DNA from 2 places in the Aliiglaciecola aliphaticivorans genome. Region 1 is predicted to be linked to the other one. Evidence: predicted binding sites of a transcription regulator. Region 1 holds the regulator's gene; the other holds the start of a gene.
The links. The regulator sigma-54, encoded in region 1, starts transcription at its own class of promoters, with help from an activator protein. The targets are predictions, from matches to a motif close to GTTGGCACGNNNNTNGNNT.
Positions count from the first base shown of each region.

Region 1 (7,924 bases):
TACAAAGTAATGGCACGTTAAGATAAGCATAGTAGGTTATTATCTGGCGGCGTTAATTATTATTGTAAAGACATTAGGAATTACATATGTATTTTGCGATAATCATATCATTGTTTTTTAAAGAAATAGTCAAGTGATATTAGAATTCCTTATTTTTATAGCAGGTCTGGCAGCATTAAGTTGGAGCGCTGACAAATTTGTTTATGGTGCTTCAGCGCTCGCCACCAACATCGGTGTTTCCCCCATGATAATTGGACTAACAATTGTAGCAATGGGGTCTTCAGCACCGGAAATCGTTGTTTCCGCAACCGCATCTTTGAGTAACAACCCAGATACCGCAGTTGGAAATGCAATCGGTTCTAATATTACCAACATCGCCTTAGTATTAGGTATTACTGCCATTCTCAAACCTTTAATGGTATCCAGTAGCACCATTAGACGTGAACTTCCTGTTTTGCTCGCGGTTACCTTGCTGGCGGTATACTTTCTAGCAGATGGTCACTTGAGTGTTATTGAAGGTGTAATATTAATCGTTTTGTTCTTTTTAACCATAGGAGGCTTAACTTGGATTTCCTTAAGTGCTGAGAAAAACGATCCTCTACATACAGAAACCGCAGATGAAGTTCCCCGCGGAGTGCCCGCCTCAAAAGCCATATTCTGGGTAATTTTAGGCCTTATTTTCTTACCCTTGAGTGCGCATTTTATGGTTGACTCAGCAGTTCATATTGCACGATATATGGGGATGAGTGAACTGGTAATTGGATTAACAATCATAGCCCTAGGTACTAGCCTCCCAGAGCTAGCAGCTTGCATCGCCGGTGTGCTTAAAGGAGAAGACGATCTTGTGTTGGGCAACATTATTGGCTCAAATATTTTCAACATCTTAGCTGTGTTGGCGATGCCTGGACTTTTGGCACCGGGTATTATCGACGCAAATGTCGCTCAACGAGACATGTACGCTATGTTAATCGTGACCGTATTACTGATTATTTTTAGTTTTAATATACGCGGTAAAAGGCAAATCAACCGATGGGAAGGTATAGCCTTAGTTGGTTGTTATCTAGCTTATTGCGCCTTCTTGTTTTTTTAAATAAAGGGAACTGGTTGTGTCTTCAGATTATATTGCATCAGCACGTAAAGTTTTAGAAATCGAGTCTCAGGCTGTTTTGCAGTTACAACAATATATTGATGAAAGTTTTGCAAGAAGCTGCCAAATTATTCGAAAGTGCAAGGGAAAAGTAGTTGTCTCCGGCATGGGAAAATCAGGCCATATTGGCCATAAGATTGCGGCTACGTTGGCCAGTACTGGCACACCTGCGTTTTTTATGCATCCAGGAGAAGCTAATCATGGAGATTTAGGCATGATTAGTCCCCAAGATGTTTTGATAGCCATTTCTAATTCCGGTGAAACCGCAGAGTTACTCAATTTAATTCCCGTGGTCAAACGATTGGAAGTCCCTATTATTTCAATGACCAATAGTAAACAAAGTTCTTTAGGGAAACACTCAGACGAAGTTCTTTGTATTAAGGTTGAACAAGAAGCGTGCTCCTTGGGGTTAGCTCCCACCGCCAGTACTACCGCTACTTTAGCCATGGGAGATGCCTTAGCCGTGGCCCTGCTCAATGCCAGCGGTTTTACTTCTGCTGATTTCGCTTTATCTCACCCTGGCGGAAGTTTAGGTCGTAGATTGTTACTAACCATTGCAGATATCATGCATACTGGAGATGAGTTACCCTTAGTGGAGTTTAATCAAACGGTGCGTAATGCATTGTTCGAAATATCGAAAAAAGGCTTAGGAATGACTGGCATTACTGACAAAGAAGGTAAGTTAGTTGGAATTTTTACCGATGGCGATTTACGCCGAATTCTTGATGATAGGGTTGATATCCACGAAACCCTAGTTTCTGATGTTATGACAACAAATAGTAAAACAAGCCGACCGGAAATGTTAGCGGTTGAAGGGTTAAATTTAATGGAGAAATACAGTATCAATTCAATGTTTGCAGTAGATCGTGAAAATAAGCCTGTGGGTGCATTAAATATGCACATGTTGCTTAAAGCTGGAGTGGTATAGTGGCGATTATTGAAACGCTTTATGGGCCAGTTAATAACCATTTCATTAACAAGCTCAGCAAAGTAAAATTACTCGTATGTGACGTCGATGGCATATTCTCAGACGGCAGCATTTTTATGGGTAATAATGGTGAGGAATTGAAAGCATTTCATACTCTTGACGGTTATGGTGTGAAATCCATGTTAGAAATTGGCATTGATGTAGCTATCGTGACTGGTCGCCAATCTGCCATTGTTGAAAATAGAATGTCTGCACTGGGCGTGTCATTGATAATCCAAGGTGTCGAGGACAAAAAAAATGCGGTGCAAAAGCTTAAAAATGGGTTAAATTTAAAGAAAGAAAATATCGCTTCGATGGGAGATGATATGCCCGATGTCGGCATGTTTGAACAAAGTAATGTATCAATTAGTGTTCCAAATGGTCACCCCTACGTAAAATCAGTGGCTGAGTATGTCACGCAAACACAAGGTGGAGCGGGTGCAGTGAGAGAAATATGTGACCTTATTTTGTTCGCTAATAATAAATTAAATCGTATATACGGTAGTAGTGTATGAATCGAATCACCCTAAGCATTGGCATTTTGTTTGTGCTAATCTTAATGGTATATGTACCAGGGTGGATGGGTTCAGATACAGAACAAACTAACTCTAATAGCGAAGATTCTTGGCAGCCAAATTACCAAGCGAGGAATATGCGCAGTACTCTTTACAATGAAAATGGCGAAGTGAACCATGAAGTTTTCGCCCTTAAAATGGAACATTATCAAATTCTAGGTTTCACCTTATTCAGCCATCCTAAATACACCATCTATGTTTCTGATGAACAAAATCCTTGGCATGTAGAAGCAGATGAAGGCACACTTTATGAGGACAATCGCATTCAATTAGAAACTGACGTAGAAATTAGAAGCCTTGATGATTCTGGATTTGTGCAAACAATTAGAACACAATTTTTAGAAATTAATTTGGTAGACAAAACAATGATGTCAGATGAGCCAGTTGAGATAAACGGAAAAGATTTTGTTGTTAAAAGTAATGGCTTTGTTGCAAATTTAACTACGCAGGAATATGAACTTAAAAATCATGTGCAAACTCAATATGCGCCTCGTTAGCGCCTTAATAACCAGCTTACTGTTTAGCACTGCTATATTGGCAGGTGAAAACGACTTTAATTTACCGATTAAAGTTGACTCTAAGTCAAACTTTTTTGATGGTAAAACCAAAACCTCTATTTTTAGAAAAGACGTTAGGATTACCCAAGGCTCCCTTGAGATTCTGGCGGATGAAGTTGAAGTTATCGCTGGCTTAGGTGAAGGTAAAGAAATATTTATTGCTCGGGGGGAACCCGCAAAATACAGTCAAACACTAGATGATGGCAGTAAAATTAGTGCTGCTGCCAATGAAATAAAATACCAAGTGTCTAATCGAACATTAACCTTAGTTGGATCAGCTGAATTGAATCAGGATAGCAGCCTTGTTAAAGGTGAATCCATTCAATTCAATATGGAGTTAGAACAATTAATAGCTGAAAGTGACAGCAATGCAGAAGGTGGTGTTACGGCTATTTTTCAACCTGAAAGTATTCGTAAACGTCAGGACGAAAGTGCAAACGAAGAATCCAAAAATTCAGAACAGCAAGACATTAACAAGTTGCAGGATGAACAACCTTAATGGCAACATTAAAAGCAACCAATTTAGCTAAATCATATAAATCTCGACAGGTAGTTCGTGATGTTAGTTTGGAAGTGTCTACTGGACAAATTGTTGGTTTGTTGGGTCCTAATGGTGCAGGTAAAACAACCACGTTTTATATGATTGTTGGGCTAGTACCTTTAGACAAAGGCGATATTTTTATTGACCAAACAGCGTTGACATTGCAGCCCATGCACATTCGGGCTAGAAAAGGAATTGGGTATCTTCCCCAAGAATCATCTATATTTCGTAAACTGACCGTTTACCAAAATATTATGGCAATTTTGCAAACCCGAAAGGAATTGAGTTCTGACCAGCGCGAAGAGCAAGCTGATGCATTACTCGATGAGTTTAATATAAATCACATTCGCAATAGCCTTGGCATGAGTTTATCTGGGGGCGAACGTCGAAGAGTAGAAATAGCACGGGCGTTAGCTGCCGCACCAGAATTTATCCTATTGGATGAGCCTTTCGCTGGAGTAGACCCTATTTCGGTGAATGACATAAAAAAAATAATTCAACACTTGCGTGACAGAGGTATTGGAGTATTAATAACGGATCACAATGTACGTGAAACCCTAGACGTGTGTGAAAAAGCGTATATTGTGAGTCATGGTGAATTAATAGCTTCTGGTACTGCAGAAGAAGTTTTAAATAATCAACAAGTCAGAGATGTATACCTTGGCGAGCAATTCAAGCTATAGTACAGGTATGTTGTTTTTAACCAAAGCTTTGTGGCTAAACAAGTAAGAATAAAAAAACTAAATGAAACCCTCGTTACAATTAAAATTTAGTCAGCAACTAACAATGACGCCTCAATTGCAGCAGGCGATACGTCTATTGCAGTTGTCAACGCTGGATTTACAACAAGAAATACAGGAAGCGTTAGAATCCAACCCCCTTTTGGAAGTAGAGGATGGTTCTGATGTCCCCACTGGGGATTCCGCTCTAGCAGATAGTAATGATAAATTCACTGAAGAAACCGTTTCCGCAAGTTCAGATTCCATTGACACTAACGAAGCGTTAGAAAAAGCGGATATACCAGACGAATTACCCATAGATAGTACCTGGGATGAATATATCAGTGCATCTTCAGCACCCGCATCTATTAGTGGTGGTAGCGGCGGGGATGATGATCAAGTTTTCCAAGGCGAAACCAGTGAAAACATACAAGATCATTTGTTATGGCAGATGCGGCTGACCCCTTTTTCAGAAGTTGATAACGCCATCGCCATTGCAATCATCGACTCAATCGATGAATCTGGATATCTCACCATTAGCACTGAAGATGTGCTTGCAAGTCTCGACCACGAAGATGTAGAGCTAGATGAAGTTGAATGTGTTTTAAAACGCATTCAAATGTTCGATCCTATTGGTTCCGGTTCAAGAACTCCCCAAGAGTGTCTAATGGTGCAAATGAATCAATTTGCGCCTGATACGCCATGGTTGAATGAAGCTAAATTATTGATCAGTGAATATGCAGACCTGTTGGGTAGCAAAGACTACCGAACACTAATGCGTAAAACGCGCTTAAAAGAAGATGAATTACGTGAGGCCATGCGCTTATTGCAAACCTTGAACCCTCGCCCAGGCAGCGCGTTAATAATTAGTGATTCAGAGTACGTCATTCCTGATGTTTCTGTAATGAAGAAAAATGGACGTTGGCAAGTAGAGTTAAATCCCGATAGCTTGCCTAAACTGAATGTGAATCAGCAGTATGCAGCTATGAGCCGCAACGCTAAAAACACCAGTGACAGCCAGTTTATTCGTTCACATATGCAAGAAGCCAAATGGTTTATCAAAAGCCTTGAAAGTAGAAATGATACGCTACTAAAAGTAGCCAACTGTATTGTTCAACAGCAAGTCGGATTTTTCGAGCATGGACCGGAAATGATGAAACCAATGGTGTTAAATGATGTCGCAGAAATGGTGGATATGCATGAATCAACCATTTCCCGTGTTACTACACAAAAATATATGCATACACCAAGAGGGATATACGAGCTGAAGTACTTCTTCTCCAGCCATGTGGCAACAGATTCTGGCGGAGAGTGTTCTTCCACGGCGATTCGCGCGCTCATTAAAAAACTTATTGCTGCCGAGCTTCCAACGAAGCCGCTTAGTGATAGTAAGATTGCTGATCTACTGGCCGACCAAGGCATAAAGGTTGCCCGTAGAACCATAGCAAAATACCGGGAGTCTTTATCGATCCCACCGTCTAACCAACGCAAGAGCCTGCTGTAGGCTCGACAACAGAAGGAATACGCTAATTATGCAAATTAACCTTACTGGCCATCATGTAGAAATTACAGATTCATTGCGAGATTACGTAGACAACAAATTTACAAAGTTAGAAAGGCATTTTGATCACATCAACAATGTCCATGTCATTCTCAATGTCGAAAAGCTTAATCAAAAGGCTGAAGCGACAGTTCATCTTAGCGGAGGGGAAGTGTTTGCAACCTCAGAACATAACGATATGTACGCAGCCATTGACGGATTAATCGATAAGCTTGATCGACAGGTGATCAAGCACAAGGAAAAAATCAAACGTCATTAACCTATATTAGATTATTTAATGGAAATTAAAGACATCCTTTCCTCTGACTGCACAAGTTGTGCAGTTCAGGGGACAAGTAAAAAACGAATTCTTGAAACTATCAGCCTGATAGCGGCAGAAAAGATTGACGGTATTGATCAGACTACCATTTTAAATAGTTTGGTAAATCGCGAAAAAATGGGTAGTACAGGAATCGGTAATGGTATTGCCTTACCCCATGGCAGATTAGCCGGCTTAAAAGACGTCGTTGCCATATTAATCACCAGTGATCCTTCCATCAACTTTGACGCCATAGATAACTGCCCTGTCGATATATTTTTTGCTATTTTAGTACCTGAAGATAAAGCTGCAGGCCATCTGCAAACCTTAGCAACCATAGCAACAAAGTTAAGTGACAAAGAGATTCTTAAACGTATCCGCAGCGCACAAGACAATAGCCAGTTATATGAGGCAATCGTTGCATGAAGCTGATTATTATTAGTGGTCGTTCTGGCTCAGGAAAGTCTATTGCACTGCGCTCTTTAGAAGATTTAGGTTATTATTGTGTTGATAATATTCCAGTTAATCTTCTGCCCACCCTGACCCATACGGTGATGGATGAGTATGATCAAGTAGCCGTCAGTATCGATGTGAGAAACCTTCCTAAGGTATCTGGTGAACTAGTCGAAATTCTTGATTATTTGCCAGCAAACTGGGATATGACCATCGTTTATTTAGATGCCAGTGATGACATGCTAATTAAACGTTTCAGCGAAACCCGCAGACTGCACCCGCTGTCACGTCAAAACAAATCCCTTTCAGATGCGATTCAAGCGGAAGGTCAATTATTAGCTCCTATCGCAGAACGTGCTGACTTATATTTAGATACTGACAAGCTTTCAGTTCACCAATTAGCGGAGTTAGTGCGAGAACGAATATTAGGCAAAAAGAGTTCTAGGCTGGTTTTAGTATTTGAGTCTTTTGGATTCAAATATGGCATACCCAAAGATGCAGACTACGTATTTGATGCACGTTTTTTGCCTAACCCCCATTGGGAACCCGATTTGAAACATTTGACGGGTTTAGATTCACCAGTAGAGATATTTTTAGGTTCCCAGCCAATAGTAACGAAATTTATTTGGCAAATTCAAAACCTCATATCGACCTGGCTTCCTCATTTAGAAAGAAATAATCGTAGTTACGTAACAGTCGCAATAGGCTGCACCGGTGGACAACATCGCTCAGTTTATGTTGCCGAGTCATTAGCAAAAACATTTTCAGCTTCTCACCCTGATGTGCAAATTAGACACCGAGAGTTAAACCGATGAACCGCTTCGAAAAACAAATCGTTATCGTCAATAAGCTAGGTTTACATGCACGAGCAGCCACCGAATTAGTCAAAGTAGCCAACCAATTTGACGCTGTAGTAACACTAGTTCAAGGTGAAAAATCAGCATCGGCAAATAGTGTGTTGGGTTTGATGATGTTGGAAAGCTCTCAAGGCAAAAAAGTCCAAGTTATCAGTGAAGGTGTAGACGCGGAACCGGCTCTGGCGGCGATTGAAAAGCTCATTGTAGAAAAATTTCACGAAAACGAATAACACGTCAGTTTTCAAGTTA
Region 1 covers NZ_BAAGTF010000017.1:33,687-41,610, reverse strand. Annotated here, with positions in the region: gene ACYVIL_RS09285 (calcium/sodium antiporter) at 134-1,090, shown strand; gene ACYVIL_RS09280 (KpsF/GutQ family sugar-phosphate isomerase) at 1,107-2,075, shown strand; gene kdsC (3-deoxy-manno-octulosonate-8-phosphatase KdsC) at 2,075-2,629, shown strand; gene lptC (LPS export ABC transporter periplasmic protein LptC) at 2,626-3,186, shown strand; gene lptA (lipopolysaccharide transport periplasmic protein LptA) at 3,158-3,745, shown strand; gene lptB (LPS export ABC transporter ATP-binding protein) at 3,745-4,470, shown strand; gene ACYVIL_RS09255 (RNA polymerase factor sigma-54) at 4,532-6,010, shown strand; gene hpf (ribosome hibernation promoting factor) at 6,039-6,326, shown strand; gene ptsN (PTS IIA-like nitrogen regulatory protein PtsN) at 6,345-6,791, shown strand; gene rapZ (RNase adapter RapZ) at 6,788-7,633, shown strand; gene ACYVIL_RS09235 (HPr family phosphocarrier protein) at 7,630-7,905, shown strand.

Region 2 (7,924 bases), on a different contig from region 1:
CGGGATAGAGAGCGCTATGTGAGCATTCGAGAAACTATTTTTTCCTTACTCGAAAATGGCATCATTCCTATCATCAACGAAAACGATACAGTAACTACCGATAACTTGCGTGTAGGTGACAATGATAACCTCGCTGCAATGGTAGCAGGCGCTGCCGATGCTGATTCATTAATTATCTGTTCTGACATCGATGGTTTATATGACAAAAATCCACACACTCATGATGATGCGAAGCTTTTATCTTGGGTTTCTGTGATCGATGAAGATATTTACAACATGGCTGGAGGCGCTACCAGTGCCACGGGCACAGGCGGAATGCGCACCAAAATTGAAGCAGCGGAAAAAGCCGTTTCCCATGGAATAGACACATTCATCGTCAACGGCTTTACCGAAATAACCTTTAATATGCTGTTAGAAGGCAAAAATCCAGGTACTCACTTCCAACCTCATGAAACACCGATGAAAGAACACGAACATTGGATGAAACATACTTCCAAAGAACAAGGTGTTGTAGTGGTTGACAACGATGTTGATATTTCTTCTCTTGACGATGATGAAGCCTTAACCAGTGATGAAATCCTCGAAATTAAAGGTAGCTTTTCAGTTGGTGACACAGTACTTGTGCGCAAAGATGACGGCACTCGTTTAGCAAAAGCACGGTCAAACTACAGTAGCTGTCTGTTGACATTTATTACTGAGCAGACTGATCAAGATTTTGCCAACGAATTTCAGCGTCAGACGGGCCCAATAATATCTGACAAAAATATTGCACTACTGGAGAAACAATGAGTTTAATTAGAGACCTATCTCTACAGGCTGCAAAGGCAGCCAGAACATTAGCGGTATTAGATACCGAAAAGAAAAACCATGTATTACGAGACATGGCTAAAGCCTTGAGAAATGGCGAACAACATATATTGAAAGCGAACCAAGTGGATTTAGATAATGCGAAACAAGCTGAATTATCTGATGCCATGATGGACCGACTCACTTTGAATACTCAACGAATAGAAGATATGGCAGTGGGAATTGAAACCATTGTTGATTTGGCTGACCCTGTGGGTATCCAACGTGAATTAGGACAACGTCCAAACGGATTAGAAATTAGTAAAATGCGCGTCCCTCTTGGGGTTGTTTGCATGATTTACGAAGCTCGTCCAAATGTAACTGCTGACGCTGGGGCATTATGCTTTAAATCGGGCAATGCAGTTATATTGAGAGGTGGTAAAGAAGCCTTAGCCTCAAGTAAGGCAATTTCAGAAATACTGCAAAATGTACTGGTTGAGCATGGTTTACCCCCTGAACTCATTACGGTAGTTCCTAACCCTGATCGGAAATTGATGCAGGAATTGTTAGAGCAACGTGACTTTATTGACGTGGTCATCCCTCGTGGTGGTGAAGGTCTGATCAATTACGTAACTGAAAACAGTAAAATCCCGGTTATTCAGCATTTCAAAGGCGTTTGTCATTTGTACTTTGACGCTGACGCAGACTTTGAAACTGCAATTCAGTTATTGATAAACGGTAAAACTCAACGTACTGGCGTATGTAACGCAATAGAAGGTTTGATCATTCACCAAGACATTGCAGAGCAAATCCTGCCCATCGTAAGTGATGTTCTGCTGCGTCACTCGGTGACCATTAATGCCTGCGAGCGCTCTGCAAAGTATATCGATCGCTGCAATGTCATTGCAGATGAAGACTTTGGTGAGGAATACTTAGATCTGGAAATTGCGATAAAAACAGTAGATAGCATGGATGATGCTATGGATCACATTGCTAGATTCGGCAGCAACCATACTGAAGTTATTTGTACCCAAAACGAAGTTTCAGCAAAACGCTTCCAGCGCAGTGTTGATGCCTCTGTCGTCATGGTTAACGCATCTTCACGTTTCTCCGATGGCAGTCAATTAGGCTTAGGTGCTGAGATTGGCATCGCAACAACTAAATTGCATGCTTATGGTCCCATGGGGTTAGAGTCATTAACTACAGAAAAATACTTAGTTAATGGCAGTGGCCAAGTACGGGCTTAACAAAGTCTGGGTTAGTATCCCGCCTATATACCAACACTTAAACATAAATGCGAAAGCTGCAGTCAGCTTTCGCATTTTTTTGGATGGCTATTTGTGTCCTTCCCCCTCCGGAGAAATGAGATTACAGGCTTTCGTGACTAAAATAAGTTAGCACACACCAACCTGACAAACAGCTCGCTGCAGTAACAAAAGTCCCCCAAGCCCAATCTTTTAGTGTTATTCCTAGGGGCCAGCCCTCTAATATTGCGTAATTAGTGAGATTATAAGCACCGTAAGCCGCCATCCCTAAAATAGCGCCGTCTAAACAGGCCTGCCACCATTGTGCATCTTGGTTTTTTAGCACCACTAAATAGACAGCCGCAGCGCAATACAATAAATAAAAGGTTACCCAAGGTGCAACTGGATAAGACTCTCGCAACATCCCTTGCATCGCTTCCAGATAACTATTCTTAGCGATTAACCCCAACCAAATACCATCCAATATCAGATAACATACTGCAACCCCCAAATACGCAACTAGAAATGACTTCATATTTAACTCCCTGTGTTTGCTGATTATGTACTTTAAGTATTTATACCCTTGAAGTCTGAAAAAGATACATTTGTGCTGTAATTATTTCCGTAACATGGGGGGCAGCAACAACTCCAGATTAATTCACAAAGTAAAATTACCTATACAATTCAGATCCTTACCTCATTCTTGGCGATGTGGCATTAAGTTCGCAACATGACGTTTAGTTGAGTCCAATTTAATCAAATTACATGTTAGTAAGGAGAAAACGATGGAAATTTTTGAAGCTATCCGTAAAGACCACGAGAAGCAAAGACTATTAATGAAAATACTAGTGGAAACCTCTGGCGATTCGGAGAGTCGTCGCGATTTTTATGAGGAGCTTAAGCAAGCATTAGTAGATCATGCTATCGCAGAGGAACGCTATTTTTACTCTCCGTTGATGAAGTCTGACCAAACGATTGAACAATCCAGACACGCCATAGCGGAACACCATGAGATTGATGAGCTACTTGAAAAATTAGATGACACTGACATGTCATCTCCTGGATGGTTAGCAACCATGAAAAAGCTGAAACATTTAGTTGAACATCATTTGCAAGAAGAAGAGCAGGAGTTCTTCCAACAAGCGGGAAAAGTATTGTCAGCGTCTCAGAAAGACAACCTTGCTGACAAGTACCAAAGTGAAATGAAGGCTCCTCACTAAATATTGATTCCTCTCCCCTTACAAAGGGTTCTGTTGCTCTGACTAAACCTAGAGCAAACCGCCGTCCTCATCACTACTGGGGCCGGTGGTTTTTTTTGGTGTATTCTTTGACTTTGGTTATTAGTAGAAGCTGATTAAGTGCAAATGAAGATAATCGAAACTGAGATAACAAACCTAGACTTTACTGACAATAAAGAGTGAAAACCGACTTATTGTTTACCAACACAGCCCCCCTCTGGCTAAAATAACCTAAGTTCGAAGAAAAACAGGATTAATTAAGAAAAAATTACCTTTTGTGCTTTTAAAAAGGAATGAATAATGGAAAGATCGCTGCACTTACTTCATCAGAGCAACAACTTCATGGCATTTTTAAAACAAAGGATAGTGAATTTTGTCTGTCTAATTAGCCTATTTAGCTGTCAATTTACTATGGCCCAAGCCATTAGTGATGCGGAATTAGAAGCAAAACCAGAGGAGAACGAGAAAACCTTAACGGATAAACGCGATGCCTCTGATGAATTGGCATTAAAAATTCCCTTCGCCATAACCCAGTATAAAACCAATTATATTTTGCCGGTATCTTACATAAAAGATCCAAACACCATAGGTGTCACAGAACTGGATTCAGAAAACGTTGATAACCTAGAAGCTAAATACCAAATTAGTGTAAAACTGCCTATCCACATAAATGACGACGCCTTATCCGGCGTATACGCAGGCTTTAGCGTCACTTCATTTTGGCAAGTATATAACGATGAAGCTTCGAAGCCCTTTAGAGAAACGAACTACGAACCAGAGATTTTCTATTTTTGGAAAACTCAGTATCGTTTTCTGGGAATTAAATTCGATCAAATTCACTTAGGCCTGAATCATAACTCCAATGGCCAAAGTGGTCTAAAATCAAGAAGCTGGAACCGCTTGTACGCTTCAGCTTTGTTTAGCGATGTAGATTCGATTTACTATTTAAAAGCTTGGTATCGCATCCCTGAAGATGAAAAGGAAACGGTAAATAGTCCCGATGGTGATGATAATCCTGACATTACCGATTATTTAGGTCATTTTGAGATTGGCTATGGCAAAAAAGTGGGGAATTTCAATTTTCTCACTTTCGTGAGAAACAATTTGAAGTCAGATAATAAAGGCAGTATTGAACTCAATATTACCTACCCCCTGAATGATAGGTACGACGTCGTTTTTCAGTATTTCAATGGTTATGGCGACTCGTTGATTGACTACAATCGTCATCAACAACGTTACGGAATAGGTATTCAGCTCAAGTATTTGTAAGGCTTAATTCTGCTGGTTATACGAATGCAGACAGAGCAATGTAAAAACTACTAAATCACCTGTAGTTATTGCGATCAAAATTGCTCGCATAAAGGTTTTATTTTATTTTTATATGCAAATCAAGACGTTAAAAAACAATAAGGTTGGCACGTAGTTCGCTTTACTTTGTCGAGTAGATTCAGTTTTCGAAATAGGTGAAGTATGTTTATTATAAAATACTATGGGCTGGGTGGATTATTTTCTTTAGCACTGGCGTTGCTGGTAGAGAGTTTTCTGCTCAAAGTGTTATTTATCTGGATTGGCTTTTCTCTTGTCATTGTTACCTTTGCCTACGCCCTTCAGTCACCATCAATTTTCCGTAAAAAAATTGATGGTTCTATCCCTTTTTACGTAAAGTGGTTATTTATTCCCTTCTTTTTTGGTGTGCAGTTATACAATGCCTGGGCACGCAAGAACGATAGCGTACCGCCCATTCAAAAAATTCGAGAAAACCTATTTCTAGCTTGTCGACTGTTTCCTTCAGACATGCCAGAGCTTAATCATTTGAACGTTAAAGCCGTTTTGGATGTAACTGCGGAATTTGACGGCCTTGATGTATCGGCACAAGGTGAAAATATGGATTATTTAAATGTCCCAGTGTTAGATCACCAGAGCCCTTCTAAAGAGGATCTTTTACAAGCCATTAATTGGTTAGATAACCATATAAAGGATGGCAAAGCCGCGGTAGTGCATTGTGCCCTGGGTAGAGGACGTTCAGTGTTAGTGATGGCGGCCTACTTATTACGCAAAAGTCCAGAATTGACGGTTGAAGAGGCTATCCAAGAAATTAACCAAACACGCTCTACCGCTCGATTGAATAAACATCAACTTAAAAAGTTGAAAGATTTGCACAAACAAGGGGTGTTGACTCAGAAAAACCGCCTAGCCATAGTTGCAAACCCTGTAGCTGGCGGAGGTAAATGGCAGGATAGCAAAGAAGAAATCATTCAACGCTTATCACCCCACTATGACCTTGAAATATACCAAACAACACCAGAACTTGATGGCAAAGAAATGGCCCAGAAAGCCATTCAACAAGGCGCTAAATATATAGTTGCTTGTGGTGGAGATGGCACTTTAACGGAAGTCGCTTCGCAAATCGTCAATACGGACTTAACCTTGGGTATTATGCCCATGGGTACAGCCAATGCCCTTGGCCATGCCTTGTATGGCCCTGCGTCTAAGGTGTCCCCGGTAACCGTTGCTTGTAACGCTATTGTAGAGGGTAACGAAAAATTAATTGATACAGCCATATGCAATGATGAACTTGTTCTCCTTGTTGTCGGAATTGGCTTTGAACAAAAAATGATTGAAAAAGCGGATCGCGATGAAAAGAATAACAGTGGTCAGTTAGCCTATATCGGAGCCTTGTACGACGCAATAGAAGTTAATAATAGCGCGAATTTAACGATTCAAATTGACGATAACGAACCCCAAACCATTCGGACAGGCAGTCTAGTGATCGCTAATGCCGCTCCCGCTACCACAGTGCTAGCACAAGGAGGCGGACTACCAGATTTTACTGATGGCTTATTAGATATAACTTGGCTTACCAGAACATCAACAGCAAGTGAAAATTACCTCAAACTTGCCCAGTTAGCATTGCGCACTTTATTTGAAAGTGATGACGATGACACCATTCAACACGTCACAGCCAAACGCATAACAGTAAAAGCAGAAGGCAAGTTAAAGTACGTTGTGGATGGAGAAAATCGAGAAGCAGATAGTATTCAGGTAATGCAAAAACCACAGTCCCTAAAAGTTTTCACCCAATTAGATCATTAGCTTTAGCAGAAAAGTAGCACCTCAAAATAGCAAATTTCCACTCAAACAATCATCTTCGAATGTTTGAGTGGAGTTGTTAAACCTACAAGTTGGTCTAACATTATTATGTAATATTTACTCACCACAAATGCACTTCACGTTCGAAAAGTTAAAAAATCATTATTATTCAATATGTTAACCAATGGCATGAATACTGAATAAGGTAATACTGGTAAGGTTGGTAAGACCGGTAAGATTGATAAGCTTTAAAAATAGATATTTAAGGTGAGAAATCCCAAGCACCTAATAACCTATATAAGCGCTTTAAGGAGTTGGAAATGTCAGAGACTAACAATGGCAACGGGGAACAACGAGAAGCAAATCGAGCACTTCTCAAAGCGGTCATCCAAATGTGTCGGTTAGGAGGCGATTTTTATAACCTCATAGGGCAAAGTATCAAGCATTATGCCGTCAAACAAGTGTGCTTTGATATGGCAAAGAGTTATTTCAATCAGATCCCTGCGCTGGTTGAAATTGGTAAAGAGCACTACAACTTACCTGAGCAGGAAACTATGACCTCCACTTCCATAGAAGATTATTATCAAAATATATTAAGTAAACAGATCACTCTAAGCCCACCAGACCTTGTACATCATTTAATTGAAGTTGAAGAGCAACACCTGGGCCAATTAAATGATGCGGTTAATGCCACCAGCGAACTTGAAGTCAAAGCTGCAATTGCCAACTTAGTCGCTCAAATTGTTGTCACTTATCAAAAATTGACAGAACTCACTTCGACGATCTCAGATAAAGAAGCGTAGTAAAGATGCAGGTATTCAACATGGAACTCATTGAAATAGACAAATTTTGGAACTTAATTCACGACAAATTAGAAGGCTGGTTGGAATCGGGCGTCAAACATTTACCTAATTTTGTTGTCGCCATTCTCCTTGCCATCTTGTTCGGTATTATCGCTAAATTTGTGGGCAGAGGCGTTCGGAATGTATTACGAAGAACCCTAGAATCAAAGCAAATTGCTGACTTGTTGGCGTCAATTATAAAAGCTTTAGTGCTTGTAGCAGGGTTATTTATAGCCTTAGATTTCCTTGGATTGACTGGCACGGTAACCTCTTTACTAGCGGGTGCGGGAATTGTCGGCTTGGCCCTAGGTTTTGCTTTCCAAGATATGGCTGAAAATCTCATAGCAGGGATTGCCATGGGTATCCGAAAACCTTTTCAGATTGGTGATGTAATAGAGGCAGACAAAGTGTTTGGCACGGTACAGACTATCAACCTGCGAAATACCTTAGTAGAAACCTTCTTTGGCCAGATTGAAGTAATACCGAACAAAATCCTATTTAGAAATATTCTAACCAACTATTCATCCACCGGTCGGCGGCGGATTGAGGTGCCTGTCGGAATCTCTTATGGGGACGATCCTGAACAAGCCGCTGAAAAGCTAGTAGAGGTGATTAATCAATGTGATTTCGTGATCAATAAGGAAGACACTGCTGTTTTTGCTGAAGGTTTTGGCGCCAGCAGTGTGGATTTATTGGTATGGTTCTGGATTAAATATCCTGGCCA
Region 2 covers NZ_BAAGTF010000014.1:827-8,750, reverse strand. Annotated here, with positions in the region: gene proB (glutamate 5-kinase) at 1-789, shown strand, start outside; gene ACYVIL_RS07635 (glutamate-5-semialdehyde dehydrogenase) at 786-2,033, shown strand; gene ACYVIL_RS07630 (DUF2177 family protein) at 2,155-2,565, opposite strand; gene ACYVIL_RS07625 (hemerythrin domain-containing protein) at 2,816-3,250, shown strand; gene ACYVIL_RS07620 (phospholipase A) at 3,569-4,537, shown strand; gene ACYVIL_RS07615 (diacylglycerol kinase family protein) at 4,739-6,361, shown strand; gene ACYVIL_RS07610 (hypothetical protein) at 6,679-7,161, shown strand; gene ACYVIL_RS07605 (mechanosensitive ion channel family protein) at 7,182-7,924, shown strand, end outside.
Region 2: a site for sigma-54 is predicted at 4,680-4,698, ahead of ACYVIL_RS07615 (diacylglycerol kinase family protein). Genes of this name have one in related genera too.